DNA from 4 places in the Kitasatospora sp. NPDC034533 genome. Region 2 is predicted to be linked to each of the others. Evidence: riboswitches for the same ligand, from Rfam matches in the RefSeq annotation. Region 2 holds a riboswitch; each other region holds the start of a gene.
What was found. A riboswitch is a leader RNA that binds a small molecule or an ion and turns the genes downstream of it on or off. The one in region 2 is predicted to bind cobalamin.

Region 1 (4,182 bases), on a different contig from region 2:
CGTCGTCCCGCCCCGGCCTCGTCACCCACCCACCGGGAGCGCGGGTCGCCGGGGCGGGCGCGCCGTGATCCCGCCGCGCCCGCCCCGCTCCCGTCAGCCGGCCTCCGTCAGCCGGCCAGCTCCTCGCGCAGCGCCCGGGCCGCGCCGACCAGGCTGTCCAGCGAGGCCCGGGTCTCCGGCCAGCCGCGGGTCTTCAGTCCGCAGTCCGGGTTGACCCAGAGCCGCTCCGCCGGGATCGCGGCCAGGCCCGCGCGCAGCAGCGAGACCACCTCCTCGGTGCCGGGCACGCGCGGGGAGTGGATGTCCCAGACGCCGGGGCCCACCTCGCGCGGGTAGCCGGCCTCGGCCAGCTCACCGGCGACCTCCATGTGCGAGCGGGTCGCCTCCAGGGAGATGACGTCGGCGTCGAGTTCGTCGATCGCCGTCATGACGGCGCCGAACTCGGCGTAGCACATGTGGGTGTGGATCTGGGTGTCCGCGCGCACGCCCGAGGTGGCCAGCCGGAAGGCCTCGGTGGCCCAGTCCAGGTACGCCGGGCGGGCGGCGGCGCGCAGCGGGAGGGTCTCGCGCAGCGCCGGCTCGTCCACCTGGATCACGGCCGCGCCCGCCGCCTCCAGGTCGGTGACCTCGTCGCGCAGGGCCAGCGCCACCTGCCGGGCGGTGTCGGCGAGCGGCTGGTCGTCGCGGACGAAGGACCAGGCGAGCATGGTGACCGGGCCGGTCAGCATGCCCTTGACCGGGCGGCCGGTCAGGCCCTGGGCGAAGCGGAACCACTCGGTGGTCATCGGGCGCGGGCGGGAGACGTCCCCGGCGAGGACCGGCGGGCGCACGTAGCGGGTGCCGTAGGACTGCACCCAGCCGTGCCGGGTGGCCAGGTAGCCGGTGAGCTGCTCGGCGAAGTACTGGACCATGTCGTTGCGTTCGGGCTCGCCGTGCACCAGGACGTCCAGGCCGGTCTTCTCCTGGTAGGCGATGACCTCGCGGACCTCGGCCTCCATCCGCTCCCGGTAGGCCGCCTCGTCGATCCTCCCGGCGTTCAAGTCGGCGCGGGCGGCGCGCAGTTCGGTGGTCTGCGGGAAGGATCCGATGGTGGTGGTCGGCAGCAGCGGCAGGCCGAGCCGGGCGTGCTGGGCCTCGGCCCGCCGCGCGTACGGCTGGGCGCGGCGGGTGTCCTGGGCACCCACGGCGGCGGCCCGGGCGCGCACCGCCGGGTCGCGGGTGATCGGGGAGTTGGCGCGGGACGCGAGGTCGGCGCGGTTGGCGGCGAGTTCGGCCGTGACGGTGCCGGTGCCCTCGCGCAGGGCGCGGGCGAGCAGTGCGGCCTCCCGGGCCTTCTGCCTGGCGAAGGCCAGCCAGCGCGCGATCTGCGGGTCGACGTCGCGCTCGGCGGCGGCGTCGATCGGCACGTGCAGCAGCGAGCAGGACGGCGCCACGTCGACGGTGCCGGCGAGGCCCAGCAGGGTGGCCAGGGTCGCGAGGGACTTCTCCAGGTCGTTGATCCAGACGTTGCGCCCGTCGACCACCCCCGCCACCAGCCGCTTGCCGGGCAGCCCGCCCACGGCGGCGAGGTCCTCCAGGTTCGCGGCGGCGGGTCCGGTGAAGTCCAGCGCCAGGCCTTCGACCGGGGCCTTGGCGAGGACGGGCAGGGCGTCGCCGAGCCGGTCGAAGTAGCTCGCGACCAGCAGTTTCGGCCGCTCGGTGAGGGCGCCCAGCTCACGGTAGGCGCGGGCGGCACCGTTCAGCTCGGCCGGGGTGCGGTCCTGCACCAGCGCGGGCTCGTCCAGCTGCGTCCACTCGGCACCGGCCTCCTGCAGTGCGGCGAGCAGTTCCGCGTAGACCGGCAGCAGCCGGTCCAGCAGGGTGATCGGCTGGAAGTCGGCCGCCACGCCGGGGGCGGGCTTGGCCAGCAGCAGGTAGGTCACCGGGCCGAGCAGCACCGGCCGGGCGGCGTGGCCGAGCGCGAGGGCCTCCCTGAGCTCGCCGACCGCCTTGGCCGGGTTCGCGACGAACACCGTGTCCGGTCCCAACTCCGGCACCAGGTAGTGGTAGTTGGTGTCGAACCACTTGGTCATCTCCAGCGGTGCGACGTCCTGGTTGCCACGCGCCATCGCGAAGTAACCGTCCAGCGGGTCGGCGTCGACGGCCTCCCGGTGCCGCGCCGGGATCGCGCCGAGCGCCACGGTGGTGTCCAGCACGTGGTCGTAGAGGGAGAAGTCGCCGGTCGGCACCTCCGCCACTCCGGCCTCGGCGAGCTGCGCCCAGTTCGTCCGGCGCAGTTCGGCGGCGGTGGCCAGCAGTGCCCCGGCCGTGACCGCGCCCTTCCAGTACCCCTCGATCGCCCTCTTCAGTTCCCGGTCGCGGCCCTGCCGGGGGTAGCCGTACGCGGTGGCCACGGACTCCGCGGCTGCGGACTTAGATGTCAAGGGACTCTCCTTCGCGAGCCTGAATCCTCAAGTACCCGGTGACGGCACGAGGACGCGAAGGGAGGACGGACCGGGCGGACAACCCGCGCCCGTGCGCGGCTCCGCCTGGTATGGTCGCCGACCCGCCCACGAGGTCACCGGATGGCCGCACGCGAACGGTCGCGCACGGGCAGTGGCAGGTCTTCGGACTCGCGGGCACGTCCGCCCGTGGAGGGCGGACACCTACTGGCCGTCGCTTCCCAGACCCGTCCCGGGCCCAGTGCGTATGACGGCGGTCGTTCCCACTCACCGCTGCGGGGCAGTCCCGGACTGGCCAGTCGAATGGCGTCACCGGGTTCCCTCTTGCGACGCCCCGCCTGGCGGACGGGGCGAACCAGCTGCGCCGCCAGCTTAGGGGCAGAACGCCGCCGCCGGAGCGGAAATCTCGAAACGGCGCCCGCATAGTGGGACACCGGAGCCGCGATCGGCTACTCGGCCCCGCCCTCCGGGGTCAGCTCCGGTACGGGGTGGGGCTTGCCCTCCGAGTCGACCGCCACGAAGACCAGCTGCGCCGTCGCCACCCTGGTGACGGGCCCGGCGAGGTTCCAGCGCTCCGAGGTCACCACCACCGACACGTCCATCGAGGTGCGCCCGGCGCGGCCGACCCGGGCGCGGACGGTGAGGAGGTCCCCCGCCTTGACGGGCGCCAGGAACGACATCTCCCGCACCGAGACGGTGACGGCGGGGACGCCGGCGTGCCGGCCCGCGGCGGCGGCCGCCGCGTCGTCGATCAGCTTCATCATCACGCCGCCGTGCACCGTCCCGTAGAGGTTGGTGTCGTGGTCGCTCATGATGTGGGCGAGGGTGACGGCCGAGTCGGCCGGGGTGCGGGAGAGCACGGAGGGACTGGTCACAGCGACGGCCCGCCCGTCATGGCGCCGTGGGAATCGTGGTCGGCGTTCCGCTGCACGGAACCCTCCTTCGTGAAGTCGAACACCCCGGGCACGCCGAGGAGCGGGCAGTCGTCCGTACACGGACTCACCCGCACCATCAGCCCGCACCCGGGGACGTGGTGGGACCGCGGGCCACCACGGCACGCGGGCAGCGGCAGGTCTTCGGACCCGTGGGCACGCCCTCCCGGCCGAACCGGGACGGGCCCCTAGCGGCCGCCGCGCCCCGGCGCCGTTGCCGTTGCCGGGCCGGTGCACAGGGCGGCGGTCGTTCCCGCTCGCCGCTGCGGGGCGGTCCCGGACTCCCACCGGGTTGCCTCGTGACGACGCCCCGCCTGGCGGGCGGGGCGAACCAGCTGCCCCGCCAGCTTACGTCCATCCGCGCAGCTCACGGCCACCGCCCACCCCTTCGGTCGGTCCACGCACGACCCCCGGGCCCGCAGGCGGGGGCGGACGGCAGAATGTCCCCCATGCGGCACATCTTCGTCATCGGCATCGGCGCGGGCGACCCCGACCACCTCACCCTGCAAGCGGTCAAGGCGCTCGGCCGCACCGACGTCTTCTTCGTCCTCGACAAGAGCAAGGAGCGGCAGGACCTGGTCCGGCTGCGCCGCCGGATGCTGGCCGACCACGGCCGGCCGGGGCACCGCGTGGTCGAGGTCCCAGACGCGGAGCGCGACCGCACCGCCCCCGCGTACGCGACCGCCGTGGACGACTGGCGCGCCCGCCGCGCCGACCTCGTCGAGCGGCTGGTCGCCGAGCACCTCGGCCCGGACGAGCGCGGCGCGTTCCTGGTCTGGGGCGACCCGGCCCTCTACGACAGCGTCATC
Region 2 (4,182 bases):
CTCGACCAGGAGTACCGCACCTCCTGCGCGGCCCTGGCCACGCCGGACCTCGCCGAGGGCATCCGGGCCCAGGTGATCGACAAGGACCGCAAGCCGCAGTGGAGCCCGTCGACGCTGGACGCCGTCGAACCCGCCGCCGTGGCCCGCTACTTCGCCCCGCTCGGCGAGCGCGAACTCGGCCTCGCCGCCACCACACCCCTGGAGCGCTGGTGACCCACACCGTCGGATTCGTCGGACTCGGCAACATGGGCGGTCCGATGGCCGCGAACCTCGTCAAGGCCGGCCACCGGGTGTTCGGCTACGACCTCGCGGCCCCGGCCCGGGACCAGGCCGCGGCACAGGGAGTGACGATCGCGCGCTCGGCGGCCGAGGCCGTCGGCGAGGCGGACGTGGTGCTGACCATGCTGCCGGCCGGGCGCCATGTCCTCGACGTCTACGCCGAGTTGACCGAGGCGGCAGCCGGAGCACTGTTCGTCGACTGCTCCACCATCGCGGTCGGGGACGCCCGGGCGGCCGCCGACCTCGCCCGGGTCGCCGGGCACCGCGCCGTCGACGCCCCCGTCTCCGGAGGCGTGGCCGGCGCCGAAGGGGCAAGCCTGACCTTCATGGTCGGTGCCGAGGACGCCGACTTCGCCGAGGCCGAGCCGGTGCTCGCGGCGATGGGCAAGCAGGTCGTCCATTGCGGGGCTACTGGTGCCGGGCAGGCCGCGAAGATCTGCAACAACATGATCCTCGGCGTCTCCATGATCGCGGTCAGCGAGGCCTTCGTCCTCGGGGAGCGCCTCGGACTCAGTCACCAGGCCCTGTTCGACGTCGCCTCCGCAGCCTCCGGGCAGTGCTGGGCGCTGACCAGCAACTGCCCGGTGCCCGGTCCGGTTCCGACCAGCCCGGCCAACCGCGGCTACGCGGCCGGGTTCGCGGCGGCCCTGATGGCCAAGGACCTCGGGCTGGCCGCCGACGCCGCTGCCGCCTCCGCCGCACCCGTCGAACTGGGCCGGCGGGCAGCCGAGTTGTTCGCCGCGTTCGCCCGGGGCGAGGCCGCAGGCCTGGACTTCTCGGCCATCATCACCACTCTCCGGGAGGAGACCGCATGACGTACGACACGATCCTGGTCGAGCGCAAGGGCCGGGTCGGGGTGATCACGCTCGACCGCCCGAAGGCGCTCAACGCGCTGAACAGCCGGCTGATGAACGAGGTCGTCGCGGCGGCCACGGAGTTCGACCGTGACCCGGAGATCGGCGCGCTGGTGGTCACCGGCTCGGAGAAGGCCTTCGCGGCCGGCGCCGACATCAAGGAGATGCAGTCCCTCGACTTCGTCGACGCCTACCTCGGCGACTGGTTCGCAGCCTGGGACCGCTTCGCCGCCCTGCGCAAGCCGGTCGTCGCGGCCGTCGCCGGCTACGCGCTCGGCGGTGGCTGCGAGCTGGCGATGCTGTGCGACATCCTGCTGGCGGCGGACACCGCGAAGTTCGGGCAGCCGGAGATCAAGCTCGGGGTGATCCCCGGCATCGGCGGCTCGCAGCGGCTGACCCGGGCGGTCGGCAAGGCGAAGGCCATGGAGCTGTGCCTGACCGGGCGGATGATGGGCGCCGAGGAGGCCGAGCGGGCCGGGCTGGTCTCCCGGATCGTCCCGGCGGACCAGCTGCTGTCCGAGGCGCTGGCCACCGCCGAGACGGTCGCGGCGATGTCCACCCCGGCGGCGATCATGATGAAGGAGAGCGTCAACCGCGCCTTCGAGACCACCCTCGCCGAGGGCGTCCGCTTCGAACGCAGGCTCTTCCACGCGACGTTCGCCACGGCCGACCAGAAGGAGGGCATGGCGGCCTTCGCGGAGAAGCGCCCGCCGTCCTTTACCCACCGCTGACCGTCCACGCGCTGCGCCGCCCCTGCGTCCCGGGGCGGCGCACGCTGCGCAGGGCCCGGAACGGCTCAGCAGGTGGGTGTCCGGCCCGGCCTGGCGGTGTCCGGCCCGGCCCGGCCGCCGGTCGGATACGGCCGCGAGACAGGCCAGGGCAGCGTGGCGTGCCGCTCGAACCCTTGACCGGATCTTTTCCGTTTCGCCATGATGGACCGTCACGTTGTGACTCCGCCGCTGGGGGAAGTCCGGTCCGAATCCGGCGCTGACCCGCAACGGTAGGCCGCCTGCTCACGCCGGCGGCGAGCCCGAGTACCCGGCGGCGGAGGTGTGTCGTCCCCTCCTCCCGTCGTGGTCTGCGGGCCGGAGCTCCGAGGGCTGCCCGGCGTGTCGCCGACGTCCTCCGGGCCCCTGCGTCCAGGCCCGGAAAGGCACCCATGCCCGCGCTCCGCCGTACCCTCGGTCTGCTCGCGATACCCGCCCTCGCAGTCGCCACCGCGCTCCCGGCGGCCACCGCCGCCCACGCCGCACCTGCCGCCGCCACCTCGTCGCCGACGATCCGCCCCGACGCCGCCGCGGGCGGCTGGCTGGCCCGCCAACTCGTCGACGGCGACCACTTCGAGTCCGTCTTCAACGGGACCGCCTACCCCGACCAGGGCCTGACCGCCGACGCGGTGCTGGCCTTCGCGGCCTCGCACAGCTCGGACGAGGCCGCGGCCAAGGCCACCGCCTGGCTGGCGAAGCCCGAGATCATCAGCGGCTACCTCGGCGACGGCACCACCGAGGCCTACGCGGGTGCGACGGCCAAGCTGCTGCTTGCCGCCGAGGTCCGCGGCGCGAATCCGGCCTCTTTCGGCGGCGTCGACCTGCCGGCCCGGCTGCGCTCGCTCCAGACCGCCGAGGGGCGCTTCTCCGACCGCTCGCAGTGGGGCGACTACAGCAACGCCTTCGGCCAGTCGCTCGCCCTGATCGCGCTGCACCGCACCCCCGGAGGCGTCCCGGCCGCCGCCGTCGACTTCCTGGCGAACAGCCAGTGCGCGGACGGCGGTTACCCGGTCTCCTTCGGCCAGAGCACCTGCACGAGCGACGCCGACGCGACCGCGCTCGCCGTCCAGGCGCTCGCCGCCACCGGCCGTGCCGCCAAGGCGGACGCCGGCCTCACCTGGCTGACCACCCACCAGAACGCCGACGGCGGCTTCGCGGCCGCCGGGGCCACCACCTCCAACGCCAACACCACGGGCCTGGCCACCCAGGCGCTGCTCTCCGGCGGGCGCTTCACTGCCGGCCTCAAGGGCTGGAACCGACTGGTGAAGCTCCAGCAGGGCTGCTCCGCCGACCCGGCGGTGCGCGGTGCCGTCGCCTACGACGCGGCCGGTTTCAACGCGGGCAACGGTGCCCGGGCCACGGCGCAGGCCGTCCTCGGCTTTGCGGGCACCCCGCTGGCCACGCTCTCCGCCGCCGGCGCCCGCCCCGATGCCCCCACGATGGCCTGCCCGGCGCCGACCTTCCGCTGAACGAGCCCGAGACCAGGAGGAGTTCACCGATGACCGACAACCTCACCGCAGCCCGCCCGGCCCGCCGTACGCTCGGCTCCATCGCCGCCGCAGCGGCCCTCACCGCCGGCCTGCTCGGCGTCTCCGCCGTCCAGGCCCCGCAGGCCCGGGCGGCAGCCTGCACCGGCACCACCGGGGTCACCGTCGTGGTCGACTTCACCGCCGTCGGCGGCGGCATCCAGACCGGCTGCGCGCTCGGCGACCCGGCCAACGGCCTGGCGGCGCTCACCGGGGCCGGATTCTCGTACGCCTTCCACCCGCGCTACCCGGGCTTCGTCTGCACCATCAACTCCTTGCCGTCGACCTGCACCAACCCGAGCGGCAGCGCCTACTGGTCGTACTGGCATGCCCAGCACGGCGGCCCCTGGTCGTACAGCAACCTGGGCGCGGGCAGCTACGACCCGGCGCCGGGCGACGTCGAGGGCTGGTCCTTCGGCGCCGGCGCCCAGCCGGGCATCACGGCCCCCTGACATCCGGAACACCCCGGGGCCCGGCTCCTTTCGGGAGGGGCCGGGCGCCGGCGGCCCGGAGTCCGGTTGCCGCGGCACGCCCGGTGCCGATGGGTGGGGCGTTCGAGCCGGCCACCCCGGTGCTGACCGTGATCCGATCGACACGGAGTACCGTTGACTACCCGTCAGCGACCGTGGTCTGATGAACCGATTTTCACCCTCGGCATTCAGGGGAAGCCGGTCGAACTCCGGCGCTGACCCGCAACCGTGGACCCACCTGACGGTGGGTGAGCCGGAATGCCTGGACCGAGGGTCTGTTCATGGA
Region 3 (4,182 bases), on a different contig from region 2:
GGCGAGGTCGACGCCGGTGCGCCCTTCGGCCGCGAGGGCGCCGAGTTCGGCGGCGACGCCCCGGAAACCGGCCCGGGCGGCGTCCCGGCGGGCCGAGGCCGGGAGGTCGAGCACCGGCGAGTCGAGGACCAGGCCCCGGATCGCCTGCGACCAGGCCGAGCGGGCCGCCGTCTGGAGGACCATGGTCGCCCCGAGGGACCAGCCGTAGAGGATCACCTTGCCCGCACCGCTGTCCAGCGCCAGCCGCACCGCCGACTCGACGTCGCGCCACTCGGTCTCGCCGAAGTGGCTCAGTCCGTCCGGGGAGGCGGGGGCGCCGCGGTCGCCGCGGTAGGTGACGGAGAGGACGGGCAGGCCGAGCCGGTGGAGGAGGGGGAGCACCGGGAGGGTCTGCCCGCGGTCGGCTTCCGGGCCGTGCACCAGGATCACCCAGGTGCCGCGCTTGCCGTCGAGCCGCCAGGCGGGCAGGGCACCGAGCTCGCCGTCGGCGGCGGTCTCGGTGAAGGCGAGGCCGAGCGCCTCGGTCGGGTCGCCGAGCAGGACCCGGGGCGTGAAGCGGACCTCGGTGCCGGGGGTGAGGGTGCCGCGGTCGGCGCGGACCAGCCGCCGGGTGACGCCCTGTTCGTCGCTGTGCAGGATCTCCTCGACGACCGCGTGTCCGCCGTCCCCCCACTCGACCGCCCAGCGGCCGCGGCGCAGGCTCTCCGGGCCGGGGGTGAAGGTGATCCGGCCGGGGGCCAGCTCCCGCACCAGGACCGGGCCGGACTCCCGGAGGGCGGTCACCGGACGGACCATCCGTTCGGAGGCCCGACGACCGACCACCAGCACGGCTGCCCCGACCGCGGCGGCCGCCACGACGGCGGCGGTTCCCCAACGCATCTCGCTCCCCTGTTCTTTTGCTCTGCTCTGAGGCCCACGGATCTCCGACGCCCACGGCTCTGTTGCTCGCGTGCCCACGGATCTGTCGCCCACGCACCGGACGGTGTCCGTGCACCAGTTCACCGGCGCGCCGCCCACCCGGCCACCGGACTGAGCCGTTCGGGTCACACGGGCGCCGGCCCCGCGCCGTCGAGGGTGCCGGAGGAGCCCGGAGGAGCCCGGAGGAGACGTGAGGCGGCCGGGAGACGACGGAAGGAGACGGAGACGACAGGTGTAGTGGCGGCGATCCCACAAGCCGTCAGCCGGGCCCGCGTGTGACCAACCCCTCCGTGACCTCGGTTGACTCCCGGTTCGGGCCCGTGATGGGATCCTGGGGCCAAACGGAGGCATGGAGAGGAAGCCGGTGGAAGTCCGGCGCGGTCCCGCCACTGTCACCGGGGAGCACGCTCGGAACATCGCCACGGCGGGCCGTCGAACGGCCGCTGGAAGGCTCCGGGGGTGCGTCTGACCCGGAAGCCAGGAGACTCTCGCCCCCGTCACGTCGATCCAGGGCGCGGACCCTGAGTGAGGACACGCACGCGATGCAGGCTGCCCCGCCCTGCCGGACTCCGAGCTGCCTTCCGCCGTGCGGCCGATGACCCCTCCGCCGCCGCCTCCGTCCACGCAGCGCGCGTCCACGCCGCGCCCGTCCGCCCGTGCCGCCGCCTACGCGCTCGGCGCCCTCGTGGGCTACGCCGCCGACGCCCGCTTCGGCGACCCGCGCCGCGGTCACCCGGTGGCCGCCTTCGGCAGCGCCGCGACCCGCCTGGAACGGCGGCTGTGGCGGGACGACCGGGCCGCCGGCGCCGGCTACACGGCGCTGTGCGTGGGGGCGGTCGCGGCGGGCGCGCTCGCCCTGGACCGCACCGCGGGCCGGCGCCCGCTGGGCCGGGCGGCGCTGGCGGCGGCCGCGACCTGGACGGTGCTGGGCGGCACCTCGCTGACCCGGGAGGCGCGCACCATCGGCCGCTCGCTGGCAGCGGGCGACCTCGCGGCGGCCCGGGAGCGGCTGCCGCACCTGTGCGGACGGGACCCGAGCGCCCTGGACGGGCAGCAGATCGCCCGGGCGGTGGTCGAGTCGGTGGCCGAGAACACCGCCGACGCCGTGGTGAACGCGCTGACCTGGGGCGCCCTGGCCGGCACGCCCGGCCTGCTGGCCTTCCGCGCCGTGAACACCCTGGACGCCATGGTGGGCCACCGCTCGCCGCGCCACGCCCGCTTCGGCTGGGCCTCGGCCCGGCTGGACGACCTGGCGGGCTGGCCGGGCGCCCGGCTGACGGCGCTGCTGACGGTGGCCGCCGCGCCCGCGCCCCGGACGGCCTGGCGGGTCTGGCGGCGGGACGGCTCCGCGCACCCGAGCCCGAACGCGGGCCAGGCGGAGGCGGCGTTCGCCGGCGCGGTGGGCGTCCGGCTGGGCGGGACCCTCCGGTACGGCGAGCGGGTGGAGCACCGGCCGGTCCTGGGCGAGGAGTTGCGGCCGGTGACGGTGGACGACATCGAGCGCGCCTGCGCGCTCTCCCGGCGGGTGGGCGCGCTGGCGCTGGGTACCACGGTCGCGGGGCACGTGCTGCTGCGCGCGCTCCTGGGGAAGAGGGGAAGGGCATGACGAACGCGCTGCTGGTCGCGGGGACGACCTCGGACGCGGGCAAGAGCGTGGTGACGGCCGGGATCTGCCGTTGGCTCGCCCGCCAGGGCGTGCGGGTCGCGCCGTTCAAGGCGCAGAACATGTCGCTCAACTCCTTCGTCACCGCCGACGGCGCGGAGATCGGCCGTGCCCAGGCGATGCAGGCGCAGGCCGCCCGGGTGGAGCCGGAGGCGGCGATGAACCCGGTGCTGCTCAAGCCGGGCGCGGACGGCCGCAGCCAGGTGGTGCTGCTGGGCAGGCCGGTCGCCGAGGTGGGCGCGCTGGACTACCGCGAGCGCAAGCCCGTCCTGCTGGAGCGCGCCCTGGAGTGCCTGGCCGACCTGCGCCGCCGCTTCGACGTCGTGGTCTGCGAGGGCGCGGGCTCGCCGGCCGAGATCAACCTGCGCGACCGCGACATCGCCAACATGGGTCTGGCCACCGCCGCCGCCCTGCCGGTGGTGGTGGTCGGCGACATCGACCGCGGCGGGGTGTTCGCGGCGATGTACGGGACGCTGGCGCTGCTGTCCGCCGAGGACCAGCGGCACGTGGCGGGCTGGTTCGTCAACAAGTTCCGCGGCGACGCGCGGCTGCTCGCGCCCGGGCTGGAGATGCTGCACGAGCTGACCGGACGTCCGGTGCTGGGCACCCTGCCGATGCTGCCGGGGCTCTGGCTGGACGCCGAGGACTCGCTGGACCTGTCCACCGTCGTCGACCGGACGGACGGTCGCGGGCCGCTCGGCGCCGACGTCCTGCGGGTGACGGTGGTGCGCTTCCCCCGGCTGTCCAACTTCACCGACCTGGACGCGCTCGCCCAGGAGCCCGGCGTGCTGGTGCGCTGGGCGACCAGGCCGGAGGAGCTGGCCGACGCCGACCTGGTGGTGCTGCCCGGCACCCGGGCCACCGTCGCGGACCTCGCCTGGCTGCGCGAGCGCGGCCTGGAGCCGGCCCTGAAGGCACGGGCGGCGGCCGGGCTGCCGATCCTCGGCGTCTGCGGCGGCTACCAGATGCTGGCGCGCTCGATCGTGGACGAGGTCGAGTCGAAGGCGGGCGCGGTCGAGGGGCTCGCGCTGCTGCCGACCCGGGTCCGCTTCGGCGTGGGGAAGGTGCTGGCCCGGCCGGTCGGCGAGGCGTTCGGGCAGCGCGTCGAGGGCTACGAGATCCACCACGGGGTGGTGTCGGTCGACGGCGGCGAGGGGTTCTTCTCCGACGGCGCGGGGCGGCACCTGGACGGCTGCCGGCTGGGCCCGGTGTGGGGCACCACCTGGCACGGCGCGCTGGAGAACGACGGGTTCCGGCGCGAACTCCTGCGCGAGGTGGCGGAGTCGGCCGGGCGGGCGTTCGTCCCGGCGCCGGACACCTCCTTCGCCGCCGCGCGCGAGGCCCGGCTGGACCGGCTGGGCGACCTGATCGAGGAGCACGCCGACACGGACGCGCTGTGGAAGCTGATCGAGGGCGGGGTGCCGGCGGCCGGATCGCTGCCGTTCGTCCCGCCCGGTACCGCCGGGAGGGACGCATGAGCCGGGTTCGGCCGCAGGGCAGGGTACGAGCGCAGGACCGGGTACGACCGCAGGGCCGGGTACGAGCGCAGGACCGGACACGACAGGAGTGGGGTACGGCATGAGTGACGTCCGCTATCCGTT
Region 4 (4,182 bases), on a different contig from region 2:
CACCGGGCCAGGGAGGCGTGGTCGTACTCCATCACCCCCGCCAGGGCCGTCAGGACCGTGTCGAGGCCGGTCGTGCCGGCCACCGCGCTCCGGGCGGCCTCGCGGACGCCGACGGCCGCGTCCAGGATCCGCGCCACGTTCCGCTCCGCTGCCATCATCCAAGGATGATCATGTGCCCGGAATGCGTCAAACGCGCGGGGCCTCCTCAACGCCCGGGGCCTCGTGCACGCGCGGGACCTCGTGCACGATCCGCCCGTCCATGACGGTCAGGACGACGGGCATCGCCGGGATGTCCCGGGGGTCGGCGGCGAGCAGGTCCCCGTCGAGCACGCACAGGTCCGCGGCCTTGCCCACCTCCAGCGAGCCCTTCCAGTCGTCGGCGAAGTCCTGCCAGGCCGCGTCGATCGTGTAGGTGCGCAGCGCCTCCGCCAGGCCGATGCGCTGCTCCGGGCCGCTGACCCGGCCGGCCGCCTTGGACTCGCGCAGCATCATGGTGGCGAGGCCCTGGCGCCAGTCGGGGTGGGTGACGGGCGCGTCGGAGCCGCTGGCGACCCGCACGCCGGCGTCGATGGCGTCGCGGTACGGCCACGCGTACGCGGCCCGTTCGGCGCCGACGAGGTCCTCCTCCATGTCCGCGACCGTCCACTTGATGGTGGGGTTCATGTTGACGCCGAAGCCGTGCGCGGCCAGCACCTCCATGCTGTGCGCGGTGAGGAAGTCGCCATGGATGACGTAGTGGCGGGCGTCGGCGCGCGGGTGCTCGGCCACGGCCTCGGCGAAGGCGTCCACGACGGTGTCGATGGCCCGGTCTCCGGTGACGTGGACGCCCAACTGGTGCCCGGCGGCGTGGGCGAGCCGGATCATGGCGCCGATCCCGGCGGTGCGCTCGGTGTCGGTGTCGCCGCCGACGCACAGGGAGCCGCAGCCGCCGCCGACGTACGGTTCGTGCATCCAGGCGGTCTTGTTGGGGACGATGCCGTCGGCGAAGACCTTGACCCCGTGGACCGCGAGGCGGCGCGGATCGGTGTCGCCCGGTGCGCCGAGCTCCGCGAGGCCTCGGGCGAACTCCTCGGTGGTGCTCGCCATGCCGGTGGGCAGCAGCAGGACGCCGACGCGGGCGGTCAGTTCGCCGTCGGCCAGCAGGCCTCGGTAGACGTCGAGGGTCTCCGCGCCGAGAGCGCCCCGCATGATGCCCTCGCCGCCGGGGCCCAGTCCGGGCTCGGTGTAGCTGGTCACGCCGAGCCGGGCGAGGGTGGCGAGGGCCGCCCTGATCGCGTCGGTCCGCTCCTGGCGGCTGAGCGGCGGCAGCGCGTTCTGGACGAGGGCCTGGGCCCCTTCGTGGAGCAGCCCGGTGGGCTCCCCCGTCTCGTCCACGACGATGGCTCCGCCGGGCGGGGCGACGGTGCCGCGGTCGATCCCGATGAGCTCCAGGGCCTTGGAGTTGACCCAGGTGGCGTGCCCGGAGAAGGAGTACAGCACCACGGGGTGGTCCGGGCTCACCGCGTCGAGGTCGCGCCGCGAGGGCGTGCGCGACGGGTCCTGGAGGCACTCGTCGAGGTACCCGGTGTCCCAGCCGTGCCCGGTGACCCACTGCCCGGCCGGGGTCCGCCCGACCGCCTCCCGTACCGCCTCGGCCACGTCCCGCAGCGAGGACACCGCGGGGTGTCCGAGGTCGAGGGAGAGCGGCGGGGTGGACATGCCGAAGGCGCAACCGTGCAGGTGGGAGTCGTTGATACCGGGCAGCAGGGTCGCCCCCCGCAGGTCGACGACCCGGGTGCGCGGCCCGATGAGCGGTGCGACGTCGTCCCTGCGGCCGACGGCGCTGATGACCCCTCCGGTCACCGCCAGGGCCGAGGCGACGGAGAAGTCCGCGTCGACCGTGACCACCTGTCCGTCGAGAAACACCAGATCCGCGTACGTGTGCACAGGGCGACCTTTCGGGAGGCGGGCGCGCGCGGCCGTCCGCGGGCGCTCCTCCCTGGACTATGGCCGCGCCAGGGCCGCCCGCACATCGGTCGTTCCACCGATACGCGCCCGATCCGCGCCCTATCCGCGCCCGCTGCCGGCGCCCCTCGCGCGGCTCGGCCGGGGAGCCGTGGGGTCCGCCGGTTCACCGGGCCGCCGCCGCGGGGCCGGCGGCCGGTCAGTCGTCGCGGGGCTGGCGGCCGGTCAGTTGCCGCGGGACGTTCGGTTCCGAAGCGGCGCGGTGGCGGAGCCCGTCGGGGAACGACCCGGAACGATCACCCCACGACCTGGCCGGCATCCGGCCTGACCACGCCTGGTACGGTGCCATCGCCGTGGTGTTCGGGAAACCGGTCGAAGTCCGGTGCGGCCCTCGCCACTGTTGCCGCGGAGTTCCGCGGCCCTCGCTGACCGGCTTACCCAGCGGTCAGGGCCACTGGGCGGGTCGGAAGAACCGCTCGGGAAGGTCGGCCGCGGCGCGTCGATGCGGAAGCCAGGAGACCGGCCACGGCGCGACATGTTCCACGAGGGTTTTGGAGAACACGTGCCCAGCGCTCCGCCGCGCCCATTTCCGTCCATACGTTCCGTGCGTCCGGTACGCCCCACAGGTCCGGTGCGCGTCGGCCGGGCGGTCGCGACCTTCCTGTTCCTCGGCGTGCTCGGAGCCTGCACGAGCGCCCCCGCGCCCGTCGCGTCCGGTGGGACGACCGGAAGTGCCTCGCCCGTCAGCGTGGACAACTGCGGGACCACCGTGACGGTCTCCGCGCCGCCCGAGCGGCTGGTGACGCTCAACCAGGGCGCCACCGAGGTGGCCCTGGCCCTCGGCCTCCAGTCCCGCATGGCCGGTACCGCCTACCTCGACGACTCCGTCCCGGAGAAGTGGAAGGCGGCCTACGACTCCGTCCCGGTGCTCTCCAAGGACTACCCGACGAAGGAGAAGCTCCTCGCGGCCCGTCCCGACTTCCTGTACGCCTCCTACGCCAGCGCGTTCACCGACAAGGTCGCGGGCACCCGGGAGGAGCTGCGCGGACAGGGCGTCCCGTCGTACCTGTCCCCGTTCGGCTGCGCGGACAAGAGCCAGGTGCCGCCGACGACCTGGCAGGCGGCGTGGGGCGAACTGAACGACGTCGCCGAGGTCTTCGGCGTCCAGGAGCGGGCCGCCTCGATCCGGCGGGAGCAGGAGCAGCAGCTGGACCAGCTCAAGGCGGCGGCCGCGGGCAAGGACCTGAAGGTCCTGTGGTACGACTCGGACACCAAGGCGCCGTTCGTCGGGGCCGGCCGTGGCGGACCGCAGCTCGTGCTCGACGCCGTGGGCGCCCGCAACGTCTTCGCGGACCTGCCCGGTGGCTGGCAGAACGTGAGCTGGGAGAAGGTCGTCGCGGCGGACCCGGACGCCATCGTGGTCGCGGACGCCGGCTGGGACACGGCCCAGTCCAAGATCGACTACCTGGAGAACGACCCGGTGCTGAGCAAGCTCACCGCCGTGCGGCGCAAGGCGTTCGTGGTGGTGCCGTTCTCGGAGTCGACACCCGGCGTGCTGCTCGCCGACGGCGCCGCCCGAGTGTCCGAGGGGCTGGGCCGACTGCACCCGGCTTCATGACCACCGCACCCCGCCCCGTCGCGCGGCCCGCCGGTCCGGGCCGCGCGGCGGCGGCCCTGGCCGTCGGTGCGGCCCTGCTGCTGGCCACCGTGCTCCTCGGCCTGGCCGTGGGCTCGCAGCACGAGTCGGTCCGGACGGTGCTCGATGTCGTGGTGCGCCGCCTCGGGCTGGGCGATCCGCCGGTGACGCTGCTGGACGACCAGATCGTCTGGCAGTTGCGGCTGCCCCGGGTTCTGGGGGCGGCCGCCACCGGCGCCGGCCTCGCGGTCTGCGGCGCGGTGTTGCAGACGCTGACCGGCAACGACCTGGCCGATCCCTTCCTGCTCGGGATCTCGGACGGCGCCGCCGCCGGCGCGGTCACCGTGATCGTCCTCGGCGTCGGCGTGTCCGGCGCCGTCGGCACCGGCGCGGTGTCGACGGCGGCCTTCGCCGGCGCCCTGCTCGCCGCGGTCGTCGTCCTGGCACTGGCCGGCGCGCGCACCCGGTCGCTGCCGACCACCCGGACGGTGCTCGCCGGCATCGCGGTCGGGCAGATGTGCGGGGCCTACACCTCGTTCGTCGTGATGGTCCTCGGGGACCGCAACGCGGCACGCGGCGTCATGGAGTGGACGCTGGGTTCG

Region 1: another riboswitch for cobalamin. It lies ahead of metE (5-methyltetrahydropteroyltriglutamate--homocysteine S-methyltransferase); the one in region 2 lies ahead of ACZ55U_RS28425 (peptidase).
Region 3: another riboswitch for cobalamin. It lies ahead of ACZ55U_RS23425 (cobalamin biosynthesis protein); the one in region 2 lies ahead of ACZ55U_RS28425 (peptidase).
Region 4: another riboswitch for cobalamin. It lies ahead of ACZ55U_RS11870 (ABC transporter substrate-binding protein); the one in region 2 lies ahead of ACZ55U_RS28425 (peptidase).

The regions. Positions count from the first base shown of each region.
Region 1 is NZ_JBVITE010000103.1:1,916-6,097, reverse strand. Features, by position in the region: gene metE (5-methyltetrahydropteroyltriglutamate--homocysteine S-methyltransferase) at 108-2,423, opposite strand; cobalamin riboswitch at 2,597-2,799, opposite strand; gene ACZ55U_RS37155 (acyl-CoA thioesterase) at 2,891-3,316, opposite strand; gene cobF (precorrin-6A synthase (deacetylating)) at 3,823-4,182, shown strand, end outside.
Region 2 is NZ_JBVITE010000050.1:52,684-56,865, reverse strand. Features, by position in the region: gene ACZ55U_RS28440 (enoyl-CoA hydratase/isomerase family protein) at 1-213, shown strand, start outside; gene mmsB (3-hydroxyisobutyrate dehydrogenase) at 210-1,094, shown strand; gene ACZ55U_RS28430 (enoyl-CoA hydratase) at 1,091-1,864, shown strand; cobalamin riboswitch at 2,074-2,193, shown strand; gene ACZ55U_RS28425 (peptidase) at 2,293-3,369, shown strand; gene ACZ55U_RS28420 (flagellar hook-length control protein FliK) at 3,399-3,878, shown strand.
Region 3 is NZ_JBVITE010000036.1:4,331-8,512, reverse strand. Features, by position in the region: gene ACZ55U_RS23430 (alpha/beta hydrolase family protein) at 1-879, opposite strand, end outside; cobalamin riboswitch at 1,274-1,405, shown strand; gene ACZ55U_RS23425 (cobalamin biosynthesis protein) at 1,514-2,524, shown strand; gene ACZ55U_RS23420 (cobyric acid synthase) at 2,521-4,059, shown strand; gene ACZ55U_RS23415 (putative cobaltochelatase) at 4,160-4,182, shown strand, end outside.
Region 4 is NZ_JBVITE010000012.1:116,535-120,716, reverse strand. Features, by position in the region: gene ACZ55U_RS11880 (helix-turn-helix transcriptional regulator) at 1-158, opposite strand, end outside; gene ACZ55U_RS11875 (amidohydrolase) at 187-1,926, opposite strand; cobalamin riboswitch at 2,282-2,486, shown strand; gene ACZ55U_RS11870 (ABC transporter substrate-binding protein) at 2,549-3,562, shown strand; gene ACZ55U_RS11865 (FecCD family ABC transporter permease) at 3,559-4,182, shown strand, end outside.